Regions from separate parts of the Paenibacillus suaedae genome, predicted to be linked through region 4. Evidence: riboswitches for the same ligand, from Rfam matches in the RefSeq annotation. Region 4 holds a riboswitch; each other region holds the start of a gene.
What was found. A riboswitch is a leader RNA that binds a small molecule or an ion and turns the genes downstream of it on or off. The one in region 4 is predicted to bind cyclic di-GMP.
Positions count from the first base shown of each region.

Region 1: it holds a riboswitch for cyclic di-GMP, as region 4 does, so the genes downstream of both, RQP50_RS24390 (CAP-associated domain-containing protein) here and RQP50_RS17620 (CAP domain-containing protein) in region 4, are expected to answer to the same signal.
Region 2: it holds a riboswitch for cyclic di-GMP, as region 4 does, so the genes downstream of both, RQP50_RS09275 (glycosyl hydrolase family 18 protein) here and RQP50_RS17620 (CAP domain-containing protein) in region 4, are expected to answer to the same signal.
Region 3: it holds a riboswitch for cyclic di-GMP, as region 4 does, so the genes downstream of both, RQP50_RS00425 (4'-phosphopantetheinyl transferase family protein) here and RQP50_RS17620 (CAP domain-containing protein) in region 4, are expected to answer to the same signal.

Region 1 covers NZ_JAVYAA010000007.1:275,008-280,400, reverse strand. The annotation lists gene RQP50_RS24405 (DUF6612 family protein) at 1-71, opposite strand, end outside; gene RQP50_RS24400 (helix-turn-helix transcriptional regulator) at 298-975, shown strand; gene RQP50_RS24395 (macrolide family glycosyltransferase) at 972-2,153, shown strand; cyclic di-GMP riboswitch class I at 2,331-2,420, shown strand; gene RQP50_RS24390 (CAP-associated domain-containing protein) at 2,631-5,231, shown strand.
Region 2 covers NZ_JAVYAA010000002.1:349,121-354,513, forward strand. The annotation lists gene RQP50_RS09250 (helix-turn-helix transcriptional regulator) at 1-41, shown strand, start outside; partial or broken gene RQP50_RS09255 (IS5/IS1182 family transposase) at 239-443, opposite strand; gene RQP50_RS09260 (AzlD domain-containing protein) at 549-875, opposite strand; gene RQP50_RS09265 (AzlC family ABC transporter permease) at 866-1,594, opposite strand; gene RQP50_RS09270 (TrmB family transcriptional regulator) at 1,674-2,483, opposite strand; cyclic di-GMP riboswitch class I at 3,060-3,144, shown strand; gene RQP50_RS09275 (glycosyl hydrolase family 18 protein) at 3,256-5,393, shown strand, end outside.
Region 3 covers NZ_JAVYAA010000001.1:85,878-91,270, forward strand. The annotation lists gene RQP50_RS00420 (copper amine oxidase N-terminal domain-containing protein) at 1-2,373, shown strand, start outside; cyclic di-GMP riboswitch class I at 2,943-3,029, shown strand; gene RQP50_RS00425 (4'-phosphopantetheinyl transferase family protein) at 3,113-3,868, shown strand; gene RQP50_RS00430 (amino acid adenylation domain-containing protein) at 3,850-5,393, shown strand, end outside.
Region 4 covers NZ_JAVYAA010000004.1:124,398-129,790, reverse strand. The annotation lists gene RQP50_RS17630 (NAD(P)/FAD-dependent oxidoreductase) at 1-189, shown strand, start outside; gene RQP50_RS17625 (class D sortase) at 297-1,010, shown strand; gene RQP50_RS17620 (CAP domain-containing protein) at 1,084-2,142, opposite strand; cyclic di-GMP riboswitch class I at 2,271-2,361, opposite strand; gene RQP50_RS17615 (SpaA isopeptide-forming pilin-related protein) at 2,491-5,393, opposite strand, start outside.

The sequences.
Region 1 (5,393 bases), on a different contig from region 4:
ATCGTATTGCCGCATGCCGTTATCCCTAGTAATGATAAGAATGCTAGTAGTATGGTTATCCGTTTTTTCAAAATAACAGCCCCCTAAAATAATCTGCTTTACCCATGTTAGCCAATTTATAAAGAAGGGAACAGTAAGTTAAAACCTATTACTTCAATAAAATAGAAGCATTTAGACATCATCGATACATCTAATGGATACAGCAAGACTGTCGACAGTCTTGTTCTTTAACAGAACACCTCAGTTTGTATTCTCTATTAATTTGGTATGATATGGACAAATAACAGTGCACAAGTATTGGATATATTGCGAAAAATGTGTTGCAAAGGACGTCTTGCCCAAACCTCCATGTTTTCCTTCGACGAGCTTGTACCTAAGGATCTTTTGGTTCGCAAAATCGAATACGGCGCTATCGACGTTAGCTTCATCTATGACCTGTTCTTCGCCACAATTCTTAACATAAAATGTTGCGAACTGTTGATAGATTTTCACCTTGGTTCTTCTATATATTTAACGTATATGGAGATGAAAAATATGATTGGTATGAATATTCGTGTGTTGCGTAAAAAGCATAAATTCAGTCAGGAGCAATTAGCGGAGAAGGTAAACGTATCACGACAGACCGTAGCAAAGTGGGAAAACGGGGAGGCCTTGCCCGATATTTTTAAATGCAAAATACTCGCTGAACTTTTTCAAGTAACCTTGGATCAATTATCCCGTGATATGAGTGAAGAAGCGGCGAATCAGCTCGCTCCCACGGGGAAGCAGTTCTTTGGTGTTGTGAAGGTAGGTGATCGGGGACAGATTGTCATTCCCAAACAGGCACGCGAAATGTATCAGATACAAGCTGGTGATAAGCTGATTGTCTTGGGGGAAGATGCGACAAAAGGGATTGCTCTCTTAAAAAGTAATCATTTCATGGAATTTGTAGAGATGATCCAAAAAGCGGAGCGAGAGGTAGATAAATCAGAATGAGCAAAATTGTATTTTTTTCGATACCCGCGCATGGTCACACTAATCCAACCATTCCGGTGGTAGCCGAATTAGTCAATAGAGGCCATCAAGTTTGGTACTATTCCTTTCTAGAATTTCAGGAAAAAATAGAAGGTGCTGGCGCTGCATTCATTGCTTGTGATGAGTTCTTGCCCCAGCTTTCACAAAAGGAATTGGATCGCAAGGTTGGCAAAGATTTTACAGCATTAATTGAGATGGTTGCCGATACGACCATTGCTTTGGATGAGAAGGTATGTCAGGAATTAAGGGAAATTCAGCCGGATTGTATTGTATCTGACTCTATATGCTTTTGGGGAAAATTATTTGCTAAAAAACTAGAAATTCCATATGTTTGTTCGACTACTACCTTTGCTTTTAATCAGTACACTGCGAAACTGATGAAGCGTGGTTTTATCGATTTATGGAGAATGATCGTGGGTTTGCCCCGAATGAACAGAAAAATTCAGTTGTTAAAGAATCATGGATATGAAATTGAGAATTTTATATCGATTGTTCAAAATAATAATGAAACAGACACCATTGTCTATACCTCGAAAGAATTCCAGCCGATGGCGGATACGTTTTCTGAGCGATATGCTTTTGTCGGACCATCCATCAGACAGTCTCCGTCGATACAGATTAATAAAAAAGATAGAAAACGAATCTACATTTCACTTGGGACTATACTGAATCAAAATCAAGATTTTTACCAAAAAGTTATTCAGGCATTTGCAGATACGGACTATGATGTTGTGATGTCAGTTGGTGAAAAAACGGAGATTGCTTCTCTTGGCAACATACCAAGAAATTTTACAGTGAATAACGTCGTGGATCAAATATCGGTATTGCAAACAGCCGATGTATTTATTACCCATTGCGGTATGAATAGTGTGAATGAAAGCCTTTATTTTGGAGTTCCAATGGTTTTATTTCCGCAACATAGCGAACAAGGATTAGTGGCTGATCGGGTTGCTCAACTGGGTGCAGGTTTACAGTTGAAAGGAAAGAAGCCAAAATATTTGGCAGCAGCGGTATCTGAGGTGTTGACGAATCGGACATATCAGGAAAATGCGCTAAAACTGTCAGAAACTTTTCAGAATGCTGGTGGTGCAGTAGAAGCGGCCAATGTGATTTTAACTAAAATTCGAGCGAAGTCTTAATGGTACTTTCATGATCCTTTTTTAAAAATGGGGCAGCTTCATTGAAGAGGTGCATGACGAACATAAATATCGTACTGGGTTGATAGACCTGGTACTTGATGAATTTTGCGTACCTATAGGCACAGTTGTATACAAGCTGTTCATTTACATGTTACTATAGACATTTAATCTGTAACATTTGGATAATGGCAAACCCTAGCGAAAGCAGGGGACGCAAAGCCACGGGTCTAATGTATTTCACAATGCGATGACAGCCGGGTTGCCCTAATTGCGACATTACGTGCGTCTTTTTTTATTGCGCTGCCATTAGGGTGGCGCTTTTTTTGTGCTATTGTAAAGCGTCCCCGGTGTTCATCTCATTTGATCGCAGAATGTAAAAGAATAGGAGATGAAATGATGCGGCCATGTTGTACAGCAACCAACAACGCAATGTACCAAGAACAGCATAAACACATTAAAGCAGGAAGAATGCGGCGTATGACGATTACAGCTAGCGCTGCGCTGTTAGCCGGGATGCTTATCTATCAGCCGACCCTTTATGCAGCGGATAAGCTGGTCGGTAGTATGATTACTGTCACGAAAACGAACAATGCTCCGCAGGCAGGGGCAGACCAACTGCAAGGCATCACCATAGGAATGAGCGAGGATCAACTATTCCAAAAAATCGGACTGCCGGTTCGCAAGGATCTAAGTGAATATGGCTTCGAGTGGTATATTTACAATCAGGATTATAAACATTACTTACAAGTTGGTGTTCAGGACCACAAGGTCGTTGCACTCTATACGAATGCGAATGATTCTTATGGCAGTATTGGATTCGGTTCAACCAAGCAGGAGGTAGAGGCAGCCTTCGGATCTTCCCTCAGTCAAATTAGGAAAGGCAATACGATTTACAATATGGACAACAGCGGACAATATAGCCTGTACAAGGTCGGCGGTATGTATGCAACCGTGTTCTATGATCTCCATCAAGGGAATACGGTGACGGCTGTCCAATTTATTGCCCAGGATGTGGAACTGGCGTTCAAGGGGTACTTTGGCACGCCTAGCAAGCGATTGCAGACAAGCTTTGAGCAACAAATCCTCGATTTGGCTAATGCTGTGCGTGTCCGCGAGGGCATGAAGCCATTGAAGTGGAATGAAAAGGCTGCGGGAACTGCTCGCAAGCATAGCGACGATATGGGGCTGAGAAGCTTCTTCGATCATAACAATCCGGACGGCAAATCCCCGTTCGATCGGCTGAAGGCGGACGGAATCGTATACCAAAAGGCAGGGGAAAACATTGCTGCTGGACAGTCGAGTGCCATCTTCGTTCACGAGAACTGGATGAACTCGAAAGGACATCGTTCGAATATTTTGGGAGACTTTTCTCATCTAGGGGTGGGTGTGTACTTCGGGGGGAATTCAAATGTATATTACACACAGAACTTCGTCACGCAGAATTCCGTCGACGATAAAAAGCCCGATCCTGATGTTGTATCTCCTAGCCTCAGCAAATCTAAGGTTCTGACAGGAGATCCATTCGATGTAAAGGTCGAATATTCTGTGTCGAAAGCAGTATATTCAGCTTCATTCAGTCTTACTTATGACAGCCGCTTGACTCTCTTAGATATTAAGCCAAGCGTTACGATGGCTACCTATCAAAAGTTGAACTATCCGGATGTCCCGCTTATCACGACAAAGAACATAACCGATTTACCTAATGGCCAGAAGCAATTGGATTACTCCGTCAATCTCAACGGAGGCGCTTATGAAGGAGACGGCGACATAGCAACCATCGCTTTCTTGAGCGACCAAGAAGGGAAATATACCTTCAATCTTGTAAATGCGAATCTGTTCAACGCAAACAATGAACGGATCCGAATCGGTTACATTCACTCGTCTACCGTTGATGTCATCAAGCCGTCTGTTCCAAATCCGAATCCGAAGCCAGAGTTGCCTATTTCGTCTTCCTCATCTGAAGGCTCTAGAGGTTCTACTAGTTCTACACCTTCGACTTCTGTGGGAACAATTCCAGCCGGTAAGACGATGAAGGCAGGATTACTGGCAGAGACGATGAAGGAGCATGCAGTGAATGCGGAGTTTAAGATAAATGCGAATACCGTGAAAAAACAGCTGCAGGACAAAAATGCCAAGCAGGTTCAACCCGATATTAGCGATGTAAGCATGAAGGATTACAATGAAGTCTCCTTCACGCTTGACAAATCGGCCGCCAAACTGCTGCAGGAATCAGGCAAGGATTTGCTTCTGTCTACAGCCGAATTCGATATTACCATTCCGAATAAGTCTATTGCGGAACTCATCGGAACGAGCGGACTCGAGCTTGTGGTGTCTCTTGCAGAGCATAAGGACAAAGGTTTTAGCAAGCATCATGGCGAGACGACCTTTACGTCTCCGATGATCACGATCCGTGGGCCGCAAGAAGCAAAGAATATCCTGTTGGAAATCTCCTTGAAGCTGATGGAAGCTACAAAGGATATTCGTAAGGCAGGCGTGTACGCAGAAGCTCAAGGCGTAACAACAAATGCTTGGAGCTATAAACTGGCCGGAATGAAGGCAGCTGATAAGAAGCATATTTCCTTCCAGGTCACGCAGTTCGGCACCTACACGATTGCAGAGCATGCAAGATCCTTCAATGATCTTACTGCACATTGGGCAAAGGATGAAATTGAAGTCATTGCAGCTCACGGACTGTTGTGCGGCAAAGACAGCATACACACATTCAAGCCGAACGACGTTATTACCCAAGCGGAGTTCGCCACCTTGCTTGATCGCTTGACGAATAACGGAAATACTTGGGAACAGCGGATTGCAGAGCCTGGGGCACGTAAACCGATTACTCGCGAAAAAATGGTCGTGATGCTTACGCGGGCATTGAAAATTGATCTGTCCCATTCAAGCGCTTCGCTTGGATTTAAGGATGAAGCACTCATCTCACAGGATGCAAAGACAGCCGTTGTGTACGCAGTGAGCAAAGGACTTATCAAAGGAACCACCGATAACAAACTTGATCCGGCGGGAACGCTCACTCGAGCGCAGGCGGCACTCGTTTTGTACCGCGTGATACACGAGCAATAAGATATTCATCATGACACAAAAAGCAGAGATCCTAGATTAACACATAGGATCTCTGCTTTTTTTTCCTTTTATGGGGTGTACCGCGTGATAACAGTAATGCCGTCGGAACTATTTTTTCTCAGTCTATAACTTTATTTTCTTTCTTCATAGACAATCGAAATC
Region 2 (5,393 bases), on a different contig from region 4:
TTTATCGTTATCATCAAATGATATCTCGCAACGACAAGTAGCCCCAATCGAATCAGAACAATAAATCGAGCAATACAAGACATAGATAGGCGTATACAATTCTCAACTAAATGAATGTAAATCAAAAAACCTTGGATCAATCCGAGGCCGTAGAGCGAAACAAAAGACGACTATTATTCTATTAATGGGATAATAGTCGTCTTTTTCACTGTATACACAAGCCTGTACCACTGGCTTCTCACTTCGGTAGCTTTACTATTCTCTTCACGTTAAGAGCGAAGATTGCCATTATGCCTTGTAACTCCATGCCAAAAAGATCCGAGGATAACGACACCATACCCATGTCTATGTTTGAGTTCACTGTTCTTCGCCTCAATTTTGTAGCGTTCTCTTGCCTTTGTTTTGAAATATTCTCCCTCTTGGAATACCATTTGCTCGGTGTGTAGTTTTTGGCAGTAGGTATTTCATCCACTAGACCCTTTTTACAGCGCGCATATAAAATTTTTACTCATAGCCATGTATCCTCGATAAAACTCTAGTATCAAGTTTCAAAACAATAAGCGTAAAATGATAATGGAAATAATACCGCCCAGTACGGTTCCCAATAAACTTCTTGTTTTTATCGCAATTAAAAAAGTCGGTATGGCTGCAAAAAATTCAATGTTGTTGGTAAGAGATGTAAGCTTTCCGTCATGGATAAATATCTCTTGACCTATCAGAGCAGCAATAACGGAAATGGGGACATAATTTAACCATCGCATTGCCCATCCTGGTAATTCAAAACGACTAAGCACCATCAGAGGAACGACCCTTGGAATAAATGTTACAAAAGCTGTGCCTAGAATAATCAAAAAAATGTCCCATCTTACTTCCATTTTTCTACCACCATTCCTATTGTTGAAGCAATAATTGTAGCCACAATAACGCCCATACTGCTGGACAAAAAGAAAGAACTTCCCACAGCAATGACCACTGCAATAATGGCGACAACGATATCAAGTTTGATTCTATTTCGCCCTACCATAGAGAGTACGAGAATTCCAATAAACATAGCTGGCAAGGCAAATGCTAGTCCGAATTTCTCCGGATTCGAAATCCATTGTGCCAAAAATGCTCCTGCTAGATTCGCTACAAGCCAATTTACATAAGCGGTTATGTTGAGACCATGCATCCATTTCTCACTGATTCGCTTTCTCTTGGCCGCCTCGGTAATCGCGACACCGAATGTCTCATCGGTGAGTAGAGAACCTACTAGCATGTTGCGAAGTGGAGTAAGATGCCGGAAATAAGGTGCTAGTGCGGCACTAAGTAAAATATGACGAAGATTGACAAAGAAAATCGTAATAATAATGGCAGTAATCGAACTACTTGCTGCTATCATACCCGCAGCAATAAACTGAGCTGAGCCAGCATAGAGAATCATAGTCATCAGAGCGATCTCAGCGATGCTAAGTCCCGCAGTCTTTTGGATCACACCTGCAGCTAATCCGATACTTAAATAACCCAGCAGCGTGGGGACACAATCTTTTACTCCTTGGATAAAGCTATCTTCATCTCTCGGAGACGAATTTATTTGGACGTTCGACAGACTCATTTCATTCCCTCTTTATTTTCAAGTATTAGAAGCTAACTTACTAACTACTACTAAAAAGTGAAAGAAAATACGGTTCAATTTATTTGAACCGTCTTCCAGTAACAACATGAAATAGGTTAGGAGTGTTTTTCCAAAGCGCTTCTGCTTTCTCTGGGCCCACTTCTTTCACTAATTCTGAGAACATAATATCATGCCTGATGTATTCCATCGCGATTAACACAAGTGCCGGGTCTTCCGTTTTTACCGCCCATGCAGGTGTATTTGGCGAGAAATTTGCAATTAATACTTCCTCATTGTCCCGTGCAACAATCGTTAAGCGACCGTTCATACGTTCCTCAGCTACTTCTGGAGCCATGTAATTGTGATGAGTAGTTGCTCCAAGCTGAATCTCAGGTGCTCCAAAAAGAATAGAAAAGACGTGGATATCATCCTTTATCCGCGTATCTACAGCACCTTTTATCGAATCGACTTGTGGTTCCCAGATCGACAACCATATTTCTTTGTTAGCTTTATCGATGATGTCAATCATTTCGGCCACAACGCGCTCATCACTGCTGATGCGTCGAATAACATCTACTTCTTGTTCACTTTCTAACGCAGATAAATTCTTTTCAAGATAATCCATAGAATTGTCAAAGTCATTACGCAATCGATGGATTAACTCTTTTGCTGGTAAAGGTGCATAGGTTACGGGGTCAGAAGGTACTGTGTACACCGCACCTTTATCCATTAATTTTGCCAATACTTCATAAATCGTTGAACGAGGCACACCCGACCTTTTGCTTATTTCATATCCGGTTATAGGGGAATTTTTCAAAAGCCCTATGTACGCTTTACATTCATATTGTGAAAAGCCCCACTTCTGAAGTTCTTTATAAAGTTCTTCCATGGCAACTCCTTTAGTAGTTAGTGTGTTACTTACTATAAAATAAAATGGATTACCTGTCAAAGCAATCCTGGTTCCGTTATCGAAAAATGATCGTCAGACCACTGTTTTGTTCCTGATTCTTCAACTTTTGGGCGAGGTATAATTGCCCAGAAAAGGAGGATCAGTCCTTTTTAATCCAATCCAAGTACTATATAGTTGCATGAATTTTACTGATAAGGAAAGTTATATTCCGTTATCATTGTGCGAACTCTGGCTCGTTCATCCACACTACAATATATCTCCCCTCCTCCCTAAGACCTACTGCCCAAACCTTGTCGGACATGTAGAATATGTAAAAAAGCATAACAAAGGATCGGTGCAGTTACTAGGATGATGTCCAGTATCAAACCATATGGAATTAACATACATCCTCTTATTCCATCCGGATTTCAACAAGATATATTTCTAGTGAATAATAATATCGAACTATGTTCATATATTCACAAATAATCCGTATGACCCATTAAATATACTCAAAACTGCTGTATATTTAACGGTGTAAACATGTATCGTTATGCAAGAGTATGCATGTTTGCAGGTATTACTAGGCAAAGCTAGGGAAATCTAGTGACGCAAAACTAAAGGGGCTAAGGAAGAAATTCTATGCCAGCCAGTTGCCGATTAATAGACCCCCATCTCTATTAGTCGTATGGTTGTTTTTGTATGATCCATGGCGAGATGCCCCACCCTAGCTGCCTATTAATAAAATCTATTGATAGGAAGTGAATAACGGATGAAGACTGGGAGAAAGCGCAGCGCCCGAAGATTGTTCGCAATGACGGTAATGACCATCATGATGTTCGTGTCTTCGTTGGCGCCGACTTACGCAGGAACGACTGTTTCCGCAGCACAGGAACCTGTGCTCAAAAATGCAACAAAAGAAATCCGGAATGTCATGTACTATGGCGATTGGTCGATTTGGGGAGGACAAGGAAACTTTTATCCCAAAGATATACCGGCCGATCAATTAACCCACCTGAACTATGCGTTTCTCGATTTTGATGCCCAAGGCAACCTTGTCTTTACGGATAAGGATGCGGCAGTAGAAGCGCCTGTCGGCCAGGATGGCGTTCAATGGCAAGCGGCCAATGCAGGCATCCTTATCGCCCTGCAGCAATTGCGCGCAGAAAACCCGAATCTGAAGATCGGCATCTCTCTTGGCGGATGGTCGAAATCAGGCGACTTCGCTGTCGTTGCAGCCGATGCTTCCAAACGGGCAAATCTGATCCAAAATGTCATGAAATTCATCAAGTACACGAACATGGACTTCGTGGATGTCGATTGGGAGTTCCCGGCTGAAGTTCGACAGCCTGATATGGTCGATAATAAGAACGATGAAGGTACGAAATACGCTATACCAGAGGATAAAAACAATTATATTTTACTGCTGCAAGATATCAAAAACGCATTGAATAAGCAAGGAGCCCAGCTTGGTAAAGCGTATGAACTGTCTGTTGCGCTTCCGGCGCCGAAGAGTAAGATCGATATCGGCATTGATGTGCCGAGACTGTTCAACATTGTAGACTTTGCCAACATTATGACTTATGACATGCGCGGCGCATGGGATGAAGTAAGCGGCCACCATACCGGCTTGTATACGAACCCGAACGACCCGCTCACGGGCAACAACCTGTCCATCGACGAGAGCGTGAATTATTTGATTCAGCAAGGTGCTGAGCCGAATAAGATTGTGATCGGGGCGGCCTACTATACTCGCGGCTGGGATAAAGTGTCGCAAGGATCCGATCCGAATCATCCGGGGCTATTCGGCGAAGCAGCACTATCCGCCAAGGATGCGGATCAGACTCCATCCCGCGGCGCGGTTGGCGAGGCAGCGCTCGCTGTTGGGGACGGCGGCCGCCGAACAGGGATTTGGTCTTATCGCAACCTCGACAAGCTGAAGGCCACTTACCCGAATCTCAAAGAATATTGGGATGATGCATCCAAAGCTCCCTATCTGTATGATGGGACAACTGGTGTATTCTACACGTATGACAATGAAAGATCCATTCAAGAGAAAACGAAATATGTGCTTGAGAATGGTCTGGGCGGCGTCATTGCTTGGATGGCTTCCAACGATGCCCCTACTGCGGATCCTGCCAAGCGTGATAAATTAACAAAGACAACGAAAGAAGGCCTCTTCGGAAGCCAGGCGTTGACAGCACATGAAATCCAATATACCAAGCTGGATGTTACGGCGGATGTGAAACCGTATACCGAGGCTTGGGGCAACAATAAGGGATATGAAATTACCCTCTTCAATAACGAGTCTATGACCGAATCGAATCAAGTGTTGAAAGCGGTGGAAAGAGGAGCAAAAACGGTTAAGCTGCCGAAGCTCTACATCCAAGCCGATGGACCGTTGACTTCCGGCGATTATTTAGCGGGAACCGTAACAAATGAGAACGGTTACACGGCCGTCGATTTGAAATCGGTCTATGATGCCAAAACGATTGAACCTGGCAGATCCTATACATTCAAACTTAAGGGAGATGCCAAGATTACAAGCATGGAGCTGGTTCAGCGGGTGTCGGATAACAGCCCAGAGATGAACAGACAGCTCATTCTGGGTGATGAAGCTCCAAGCAAGAATCAACCTCCTGTATTGCATGGCATAGCAGACCTGACGCTTACAGTCGGCGACAACTTTGATAAGCTGGCTGGCGTAACTGCTACGGACGCAGAAGACGGAGATCTCACATCACGTATTGCCGTGACGGGAGAAGTTAATACAAATGCAGCCGGCAAGTATGAGCTGGGGTACTCCGTTACGGATTCACAAGGATTAACGGTCGAGAAAAAACGCATCATTACAGTTAACGAAACGACAGCTCCGGGGCATGAATTTGGGGTTGGCCAAGGAATCGAGTG
Region 3 (5,393 bases), on a different contig from region 4:
GATGGAGACTACATCCGCACGAATGTGAAGTATGAAGCTTATGTATTGTCAGTGAGCAGAACGAGCAACCAACAGGTGCTCTCGAACCCATCTTCAACCTTTACGTTAGGCGACAATGCGGTTGCGGCGGCAACGAATGTGCAAGTGCGCAATGTGGCGAATTATAACGACGGCCGCGATATGCAGGTCAGCTTCTCCCGTCCTTCTAACGACAGCCAAATTCAAAATTATCGGATTATGGTCGTTAAAACGAAGGATGCATCTCGTTTCGATGCTTATGAAGCAGACCGCGTCTCCAGCCAAAATTACACGACCGTATCGAAGTCTAGCAACTCGACGTTGACGACAACCTTGAGTTCGACGGCAAGAGATACATCAGGTGAATATATCCGCAATAATGTGTCTTATACCGTATTTGTAGTATCTGTAAGCAATACGAGCTCGTATGCCAACAAGCTGTCCTCCGGCTCATCCTCGTTCACGCTTGGACAATCAGCTGGTGTTCCAGTGATTACGAAGGTTAGCCAAGTGGGCAATTATGGAGATGGACGCGATATTCAGATCAGCTTTAATCGCTCCTCCGATGAATCGCGCGTAAGCTACTACCGGATTTTTGCAGTGAAATATTCGGATGCTTATCGCTTTGATTTGACTGAAGCAAACCGGGTTTCATCTAGCAATTATTATGATGTCTCGAAGAATGGCTATAGCATTACTTCAACATTGCCATCTAATATGCGTGATGTGAATGGCTCACTAATCCGCAGAGGGGAAACGTACCGTCTGTTCGTCATGTCAGTTTCGAATAGCAACTCTGATTACAATGCATTGTCGGGCGCATCTGATTCCATCAATATTTCGAATAACTCAACGGTGTACAGTGCTTCCAATGTAAGAGTAAGCGATGTCGGAGATTATAATGACGGCCGCGATATGATGGTTACCTTCAACCGGGCCTCGGATGAATCGAATATTAGCCAGTATCGAATTATGGTTGTGAAGACGAGCAGATCGTACCGCTTTGATGTATCCGAAGCGAACAACGTATCCAGCTACAATTATACGTCGATGAACCCGAATGGCAGAGACGTTAGCCTCAAGCTGAGCTCTACTGCGAGAGACGTAGATGGGGACCTGATCCGTAACGGAACCAGCTACCAAGTATATGTGCTTTCTGTTGGACGCGGCAGTTATGTGAATTCCCTGTCCAGCTCCTCAGATACGATTACGTTGTCTAACAATTCGACGGTGTACCCTGCAACGAACGTATCGGCAAGCAGTTTGGGTGGAAACTACAATGATGGACGGAACCTGAGTGTAACATTCAACCGTGCTGCAGATGAATCGAATGTGAACCATTATCGCGTCATGGTTGTGAAGTCTTCCAATGCAAGCCGTTTTAATCTAACAGAGGCCAATCGAGTTAATAATTGGAACTCAGCTGTCGTGTATCGGAGTGGCAGTAGCTTGTCGCATGTATTCGATGCGGATGCAAGAGATGTAGATGGAGCACCGATTCGCAACGGCAACAGCTACCGGGTATTTGTTCTGACTGTGAGCTCCAATAATCAAGCAAACAATGCATTGTCTGCTCCATCCCCAGAGGTTACGCTTAAAGGCAACGCTTCGGTTGATGTTGTGACGAATGTAGAAGCGAAGATTATTGGCAAAAACGGTAATGCCAGCGACATTGAAGTAGGCTTTAATGCACCATCCAGTAATTCGTACGTAAATGAATACCGTATTATGGTCGTCCGCGCAGATCAGTCCTATGCATTCGACGCATATAGTGCGGGACAGGTGAGATCATCCAGCTACATTCGGGTTGGGAATCAGAGTGGCTATGTAAGACAATCGCTAACAAGCGGCTTGCGGGATGTTCAAGGCAACGACATTCAAAAAGGTGTTGCTTACCGGGTATTTGTGCTTACGGTAGCTGACAATAGAAGCGGCTCCTCGAATGCCTTGTCTTCGCCTTCTGGTGAATTTGCCTTGGTAGATCAATCCGTGCAGGCACCTACGAATGTGTTTTTGACAAGAGAAGGGGGGAATGACTTCAAGGCCTCCTTCTGGAAGCCAAGCAACGACAGCGGGATTGCCTATTATGCAGTGATGGCCGTTCCTTCCGGTTCAGCGGGTTCATTCGACCTGGATCAGGCAAATCGTGTGGCAGGAAGTAATTATAGATTGGTTAGAGTAACAGACGATGGTTCAACCATATTCTCGCTGTCCAATAATGATGCATATGGAAATCCAATTCGCAGCGGCGTTGCCTATAAAGTATTCGTTATGTCCGTAGCGGATGGGCGCAATGCAACAGTGAATGCACTGTCCACCGCATCCAATGAAATGACAGTTGGTGACGGATATTAATCCCCATGATGTGAAATAGAGAAGATAGATAGATGGCATTCAATAAGAGCCTCGGAATGATTTCCGAGGCTTTTTATGTATCACCAAGAGTACAAGAGAGTTGTGTAATGAGTAAGAAATGACTTCAGTGTTGTCTATTAGGTAATTGGTAGGGGAGAGGGGGGCTAAGCAGTAGTGGCTCTATAGGAAAATCGACAAATGTGTCGAGCAGTTGGAGGGAATTGCACGAATCTATGGGAGCAAGGATGGAGAGGATAGGGGTGTTTTTGTCGGAAATAGGGTGAAACAACCTTGAAAATGACTACAAAATGACAAAAAATGATTTTTCGTGTCGAAAAATTGAAAAGTGTTATGAAAAAGTATTAATCTTTTCATTCGAGCAACCGATATAAAATATGGGTCTTGAGTTGGATAGGGGATGCGACCGTCCAACATGCTGATATGTAATATGTACTTTAGACCTATTCACGCGATACATGTCACAAGAACTAGTGCGTAACATTGCTATGACATTCTTGCCTGATAATCGATCTGCAACACGCAATGGATACATCAAGAAGAACAACATCAGGATTGAAAGGCAAACTCTTCGAAAGATGAGGACGCAAAGCCGCGGGCCTAACATCTTCACGGATTACGGCGGCCGGGTTGCCATTAATGTTGCGGTAACTACACAACGGTTATTCGGTGACAAGGCTATGCAGAATGGCCTTTTTTTTGCGCACAGAAGCTGGGGTAAATGATGGAAATTGTGTTGCTAAAATGGGACGAGTGTACTTCCTACGAAGACATAGATTCATTGATGGATCGATTTATCCCGTTCGTTACACCTGAAAAATACAAAAGGTTAGATAGACTTCGGAACCGTGAAGATTTTTATTGCACGGTTGCGGCTGACATATTGGCCCGCATGCTGCTATGTCGAACCTTGAAATGTTCGAATAACGAACTTGTTATTCACACTCATCCCTTCGGCAAGCCATATGTGGAGGGTGATCCAGTATTTTTCAACATCTCTCACGCCGGTGCGTTCATAGCAGTGGCATTGGATGAAGCGCCAATCGGGATTGATATTGAGCAAGCAGGAGAATGGAACATGGACGTGGCTAGGCTGATATGCTCGCCGCGTGAGTTGGAATTGCTTGCAAATACGAACGACAGTCGTGCGCGTCAGGAATTGTTTTTTTACATATGGACGGCTAAGGAAAGTGTTCTGAAGGCATTAGGAACGGGTCTCAGCCTGCCTCCCAGCACATTCGAGATTGTGCAGGAGACAGCTGTACCTATACAACATAATCAATTATGGAATGTTGATCATAATTATGTAAAGCAATATGTCGTTCCTGTAACAGGCTATAGTATGACTGTGTGCGCACAGCATATGGAATTTGCCAAGCAAATAGAGTACATCACATGGGAGCAGTTGACTCATAGGTTTACGAAATGGGTTGGATCGTACAAAGGAGAGGACGAGAATTGGCTTTCATGGAATTAACAGTAGAACGATTGGCAGGCTATGACGTACATTCTATCGAGCTGCCTGAAGAGACAATGCGTCTTCTGAAGAAGCATTCGGCCGAGCATTCGGTCAAGTTGGAATCCGTCATGTTCAGTGCGTGGGCAACGCTGTTGTCCCGGTTCTACAACTCGCAGCAAGTAACTCTTCATGCCGTTCAAGCGGGACACGGCAATGCAAACCATACCGTAGTCAGTCAGGATGACGTAACCTTGCAAGGAATTATGAATATTCATAACAGCTTGTCGGCTTGCGCAGAAGGACGTAACCTGACTTGCTCTGAAATAGCTTCTGACAGTGATGTGGCAACGTATTGCTGGTACGGAGAAGATGTTCGGCCCGTGCTTCCAGAGGGAGAGCAGGTATGTGACCTGCACGGCTGCATTCAGCATGCTGCTGGAACGGGCGCATTACCGATGTTCACAATGTATTACAAGGAAAATCAGTTCCAGTTATCGACAGTAGACAAGCTGGGTGAGTACTTCTTGCAGCTGCTGGATGAAGCTGTGAAGCATCCTCAGAAGCGTATTGGCGAGCTGGAAATGCTGACAGAGCAGGACAAGCGCCAGTTAATTGAGGGGATGAATCAGACGCGAGCTGAATATCCTCATACATTCACGGTTCAGGCGCTGTTCGAGGAACAGGCTCAGCTGCATCCGGATCGAGTAGCTGTTATCGAAGATGATCGCGAGTTGACCTATTGCGAGTTGAATGCTCGTGCGAATCAATTGGCGCGCAGGCTGCGGAAGCTTGGCATCAATCGGGAACAGTCTGTTGGTATTATGGCAGAGCGAAGTGCAGAGATGGTTGTCGGTATCTTAGCGATTCTCAAGGCGGGAGGAGCTTATGTTCCACTTGATCCTGATCACCCTCAGGATCGCATTCAATATGTCCTGGAAGACAGTCGTACGAAGCTGGTACTGACTAGCAGATCGTCAGATATAGATTTGCCGAATACCATCGAGCAGGTTCATATGGACGACCCGAGCCTTGCTGATGAATCTAGCGATAATCTGGTATCTGTGAATCAGCCAGAAGATCTTATATATATCATTTACACGTCCGGTTCGACAGGAAGACCTAAGGGCGTCATGGTTACTCATCGCAATGTCATTCGCCTAGTAAAGCGCACGAATTATGTGAAGTTTGGCGAAGGCGACCGTATTTTGCAGACGGGATCGCTTGTCTTCGATGCCTCAACCTTTGAAATCTGGGGCTCCTTGTTGAATGGCTTAGGGCTCGTGCTCATCGATAAGACGACGATACTGGACGCTGAGCAGCTGGAGCAAGCGCTCATCCGCCATCAGGTAACGATTATGTTCTTGACGACGGCGCTGTTCATTCAATTGGTTGATCGCAATCCGCGCATATTTGCGCCGCTTCGCCAATTGCTCGTCGGTGGAGAGCTGATGTCGCCAAAGCACTTCTATCGAGCGGCTAAGGACTGTGCACCGATTGAGATTTCGAATATTTATGGTCCTACTGAAAATACAACCTTCTCTAC
Region 4 (5,393 bases):
ATAGAGCGGCATGAAAATAAACACATTATGGTGGATCCACGTACGAAAATGACCAATGTTCCCAACGTATGGGCGGCAGGAGATGTGTGTGTGCATTCGGAACAGGTTACGATTGCGATGGCGGAAGGTTCACAAGCTGCCATTTGGATGCATAAAGCAATCCTTCAGCAGGCTTCCCCTAAGGAATGATCCTCACCACCTTAGGCTGCTGGCCTCGAATTCCGGCAACTGCTTGCTGCAATTGAGTTTTGCTGACTGCTATCGTATTCCCTAAGGAACCTCATCTCATCGTCTTGGTGGGTCATGGAAAATATATTGCAGCATGCGGTACAATAGAGGCACGAACATACCGCGTCAAGGGGGTGCCTCTTATTACGAAGAAGAATCAAATCATGTCCCGATTGCTCGGTGTCACGGCTCTGTTGTTTCTCCTTGCTGGGTTAGCTCTTATCCTATATCCGAAGTGGAACCAATACAACGAACAACAAAGGGAGCTTCGGCTCCTTACTGAGTGGGACAACTTGCCGCAAGACAGCATTCAAGTTACCTCCAAGACACAAACCGATTCAATCACACCAAAAAAACGGGAGCCTAAATCCATTGACGGCCTCCTTGTATATGGAGCAATATCTATCGACAAAATCGATCTGCGAGAGCCTATGGTAGAGGGAGCCACACCTGCTTCTCTCAAGGTTGGAAGTGGAATCGTTGTCCCCGGCCGAGTGCCGGGCGAGATCGGCAACTTTGTATTGGCGAGCCATCGCAGTCTGACATTCGGCAGACACTTCAACAGGCTCGATGAGTTGAAAAAAGGCGATAAAGTTCAATTGGAAACATCAGATCAGACCTACACGTATACCGTGCAATCAAAATCCGTCGTAACCCCAGAAGATCTGTCCGTTCTCGATCAGAATCCAACGGATCGGGAGCTGACACTTATCACCTGTGATCCAATCGACACAGCTACACACCGGCTTATTGTGAAGGCTGTCATGGAGAAGACTCCATAACGCCGTAACAATCAAAGACGCCTCCAACACCACTGTTTCTGTGGGATTGAAGGCGTCTTTTTACCACGGCCTGCTAGCTTCGTGGCGTATAGAAGTTTTCCGTGTAGTAGACTTTCGATTTACCTCCGAAAAATACGCCTACACCCATTCGCGAATAATCTCCTAATATGTTGGCACGATGCCCTTCCGAGTTCATCCAGTTCTCATGAACGAAGATAGCACTCGTCTGGCCAGCGGCAATATTCTCTCCTGCGGACTTATATACGATTCCGTCTGCCTTTATTCGATCGAACGGCGACTTGCCATCCGGATTATTATGATCGAAGAAGCTTCTTTCTCCCATATCACCGCTATGCTTGCGTGCTGTTCCTGCGATTTTATCGTTCCATTGCAGCGGCTTCTTGCCATTGCGTACGCGAACTGCGTTCGCTAGATCGAATATTTGCTGCTCGAAGCTTGTCCGCAATTGCTCGCTAGGCGTACCGAAGTAACCCTTGAACGACAACTCCACAGCTTCAGCAATGAATTGGACAGCTGTTACCGTGCCGCGCTGACTCACATCATAGAACACCGTCGCATAAGCATCGCCTACCTTGTGCATACTGTATGTTCCGCCGTTATCCTTGTAGTTATAGATGGTATTGCCTTTCTTAATTCGGCTGATGGAAGACCCGTAGGCTGCTGTAACTTCCTGCTTCGTCGAACCAAATCCAATGCTGCCATAATCAGCCTTAGCATTCGAGTATAGAGCTACAACTTTCTTGTTGAGCACACCGACCTGCACATACTGCTTATAATCCTTGTTATAGATGTACCACTCGAACCCGTACTCGCTTACGTCTTTGCGTGCTGGTTGGCCCAGCCGCTCGAAGAGCTGCTTCTCACTCATACCGAGCGAAATGCCCTGAACCTTGACTCCTGCCGCCTGTACATTCAACAATTCTGATGCAGCAGTCCCGCTTCCGCTAGTTTCATCCGCTGCATAGAGAGTTGTCCGTGGCATGAACATGCCGAACAGCAATGCAGCACTAAGCCCTATTGCAATTCTTCGCTTGCTGCCTACCAATGATTGTTTTTCTTCTACTTGCCAGTTTGCGTTGTTGTCAGTCGTTTCCGTACAACGTGTCCGCATCCTTACCATCTCCCATTCTTTGACGTTATCCGCTCGAATGAGATGAACACCAGGGGCGCTTCTTGTTATACAAAAAAAGCGCCACCCTAATGGCGGCGCACTTAAATAGACGCTCGTATTGTCGCAATTAGGGCAACCCGGCTGTCATCGCATTGTGTAAATGCATTAGACCCGTGGCTTTGCGTCCCCTGCTTTCGCGAGGGTTTGCCATTATCCAAATGTAACCGTTATATGTCTATGGTAACATGCAACAGAACTGCTTGTACACTCCTGAACGATTGTAATCTTCTGTATGTGGACAGAATAGTAGGATACCCGCCAAGGAACTCTCCCTGGCGGTTCATCACATCAACGTCTTACAAATAATCGCTTCCGAGCAATCCACATGAGTGCTGCGGCAGTAATGAGAATCATACCGACGATTGGCGATGCAGGCGCTTCTTCACCAGTTTGCGGCAGCTTGCTGCCCGGCTTAGGATTCGGCTTCTTCGAATCCGTCTTGCCTCCTAGATCTGCATCATCAGGATTTCCTTCATCATCCTTGTCACCGTCTGGATTGCCCATGCTTCCACCCGGCTCCGTCGTATTTCCTGTATCGGGATCTGTCGTCTCACCAGGTACCGTAGGCTGATCAGGGTCAGTCGTCGTTCCAGGCGTTGTTGGCGTTGTTGGCGTTGTTGGCGTTGTTGGCGTTGTTGGCGTCTTGGGAACTGTAGGATCGACGATCTGCCCAGGGACCGTTGGAATGTTCGGATCTGTCTTAGGAGGTGTCTTGTCGTCTGGCTTGCTTGGCTCCCACGGTTCATAAGGATCCGTCTTGCCCCCTCCCCCTCCATCGGTATAACGAACATTCTCGACCGTAACGATAGTCAACTGCCCTCTCGTAATTTCGAACCCAATCCATGTAGTATTGCGAATATAGCCGCTCGGTGCCTCTGTCTCCTCGAAGAAGTATTTACCCGGCTTCAAGGCTGGAAGGGATGCTTCTCCGTTTGTATCCGTCGTTAAGATCGGAAGCTCTGCTCCTGCCTCATCTTTAACCGGCTGCTTCTCCGCATCCAGAAGGCGGAACTTGGCACCAGACAGCTTTTTCTCTTTATTGTCATAAGCAATCTTAATCAGCTTCACTGAACCCGTCGGCGGCAAAGCGAGTGTATTACGCACAATGACTACTGCTTCCTTGCCAGCGTTCACATCAAACTCGATTAATTCCGTGTTCAACACATATCCGACTGGCGCCTTCGTTTCTTCTGCATAATACTTGCCCGGATACAGGTTAGGAATCGTGACTTCGCCATGCTCATTCGTGATTAGCAGCGGCAATTCCACGCCTGCTTGATCCTTGACTGGCTGCTTATTCGCATCCAGCAAACGGAACTCCGCACCTGGCAATTTACTTTCTTCATTGGCCACATCAACTTTAACCAACTTAGCAGTTCCGGTCTTAGGCACTTCAGGCTCACGTGTATTCGGTACCTTCACTTCAGGTTCTGCCTTCTTGCTTACTGTGAATTCGAATAAATCGCCGTTCAACACATACCCTACCGGTGCCCTCGTTTCTTGCGCGAAGTATTGGCCGGGATTCAGATTCATAATGATCAATTGGCCATGTTCATCCGTTACCAACTGTGTCAATTCTTTGCCTGTTTGATCCTTGGCTAGCTGCTTATGTGCATCAAGGATGCGGAATTCTGCACCAGGGAGTGTAGTATTCGTGCCTGCCGCCACTTTAATGACTTTCACCGTTCCTGGAACCAGTTTGTTCAAGACGGTAATCGGTGTGTCCGTTCCGTTCTTGACTTCAACTGTAATGGGCTGAGTATTGAGCACATACCCTTCTGGCGCTGTCTTTTCTATTAAATAGTAGGTGCCGCTCTTTAAATTTTCGAATTTCAGGATACCATCTGCAACAGTTTGCCTCGTAGCAATGATATTTCCTTTCGCATCTTTAAGGACAAATTCCGCACCAGAGAGCAACGCACCGCCAGCTTCATCTTTCTTAATTACAGTAATGGAGCCAGGAAGTGATGTGTTCTCAACCGTACGCGTTGCTAATGTTGTCTGATCCTTTTTAATCTCAAATTGTATTGGCTTTGGATTTGAATCCAACTTATATCCCTCAGGAGCCCTTACCTCAATAAGTTGGTATTTGCCTCCGGGTTGGAGTTCTTTCAGCCTAAGCTTCCCGTTTTTATCCGTCTGCTCATCCGTTCTACCAGGAACATCCTGATACACGTCATGTTCATCCTTTAATTGAAGCTTGAAGATGGCACCCTGCAGCCCCTTGGATGGATAATCCGCATCGACCTTGGTCAACTCGAATTCCCATACGCCTTTCGTGTTTTTGATGACTTCTATTTGCCCGTCTTTTTTGAACGAAACAGAGCTCCAACCATCACCTTGAATAAAATACCCTTTTGGTGCTTCTACTTCTTTGAGCTTATATTTTCTAAATCTCTTATCTGTAAATGTTGCCTCACCATTCTTATCAGTAACTAATTTCTCTAGTAAGACAGTTCCCGATTGATCATAGAGTTCAAATTCAACTCCTGGCAGCGTGATTTTTTCATTGTTTGCATCTACTTTTTTAATAATTAATTTACCGCGTCCAGAAGGAATTGCTCCTCCTCCAGCTCCAGAGAGGCTCACCTGAATTTGTGCCTCTTTGTTACCTTGACCAACTATTTGCCCCTTAAAAGACACATCATTGGTAATGACATCACCGTCATTAGCATCAATATAGGATTGATACTCCAATCGGTACGATGTTTCCAGACTGTCAAGGAACGTAAGCGTGAAGGTTTGCCCGTTAAATTCAAGCTTCGCTACGCTGTCCAGAGGCTCAACCAGTGTTCCGCCAGTCTGTGCTCCTGCCTCTCCCGCTCCAAGCTTATAGAGCTTAATCGATTTTTGATCCAATGTGTGACCCTTTGACAAGGTATCTGTTAGAACCGCACCTTTGTCAATAAAGGACTGGCTTCGGTTAATGAAAACTTTCCATAATGCAAGATCAGATTTCTCACCTTTCCCTTGCTCGCCTTTCTTGGATACATACTCTCCGCCAAATGCCGGTGGAACTTCTGCCGACTTCTCGAATACTTTCTTCCCGGCATCGCCCATATCATACACTTTGGCATTATTCTTATAAGTTTTATATACCTGTTTACCTTTCAAACTAGTATCATACGTAATACGATATGCCGTATTGATCGGCTTCTTCGTGAAGATAATGACGATACCGTCTTGACCGT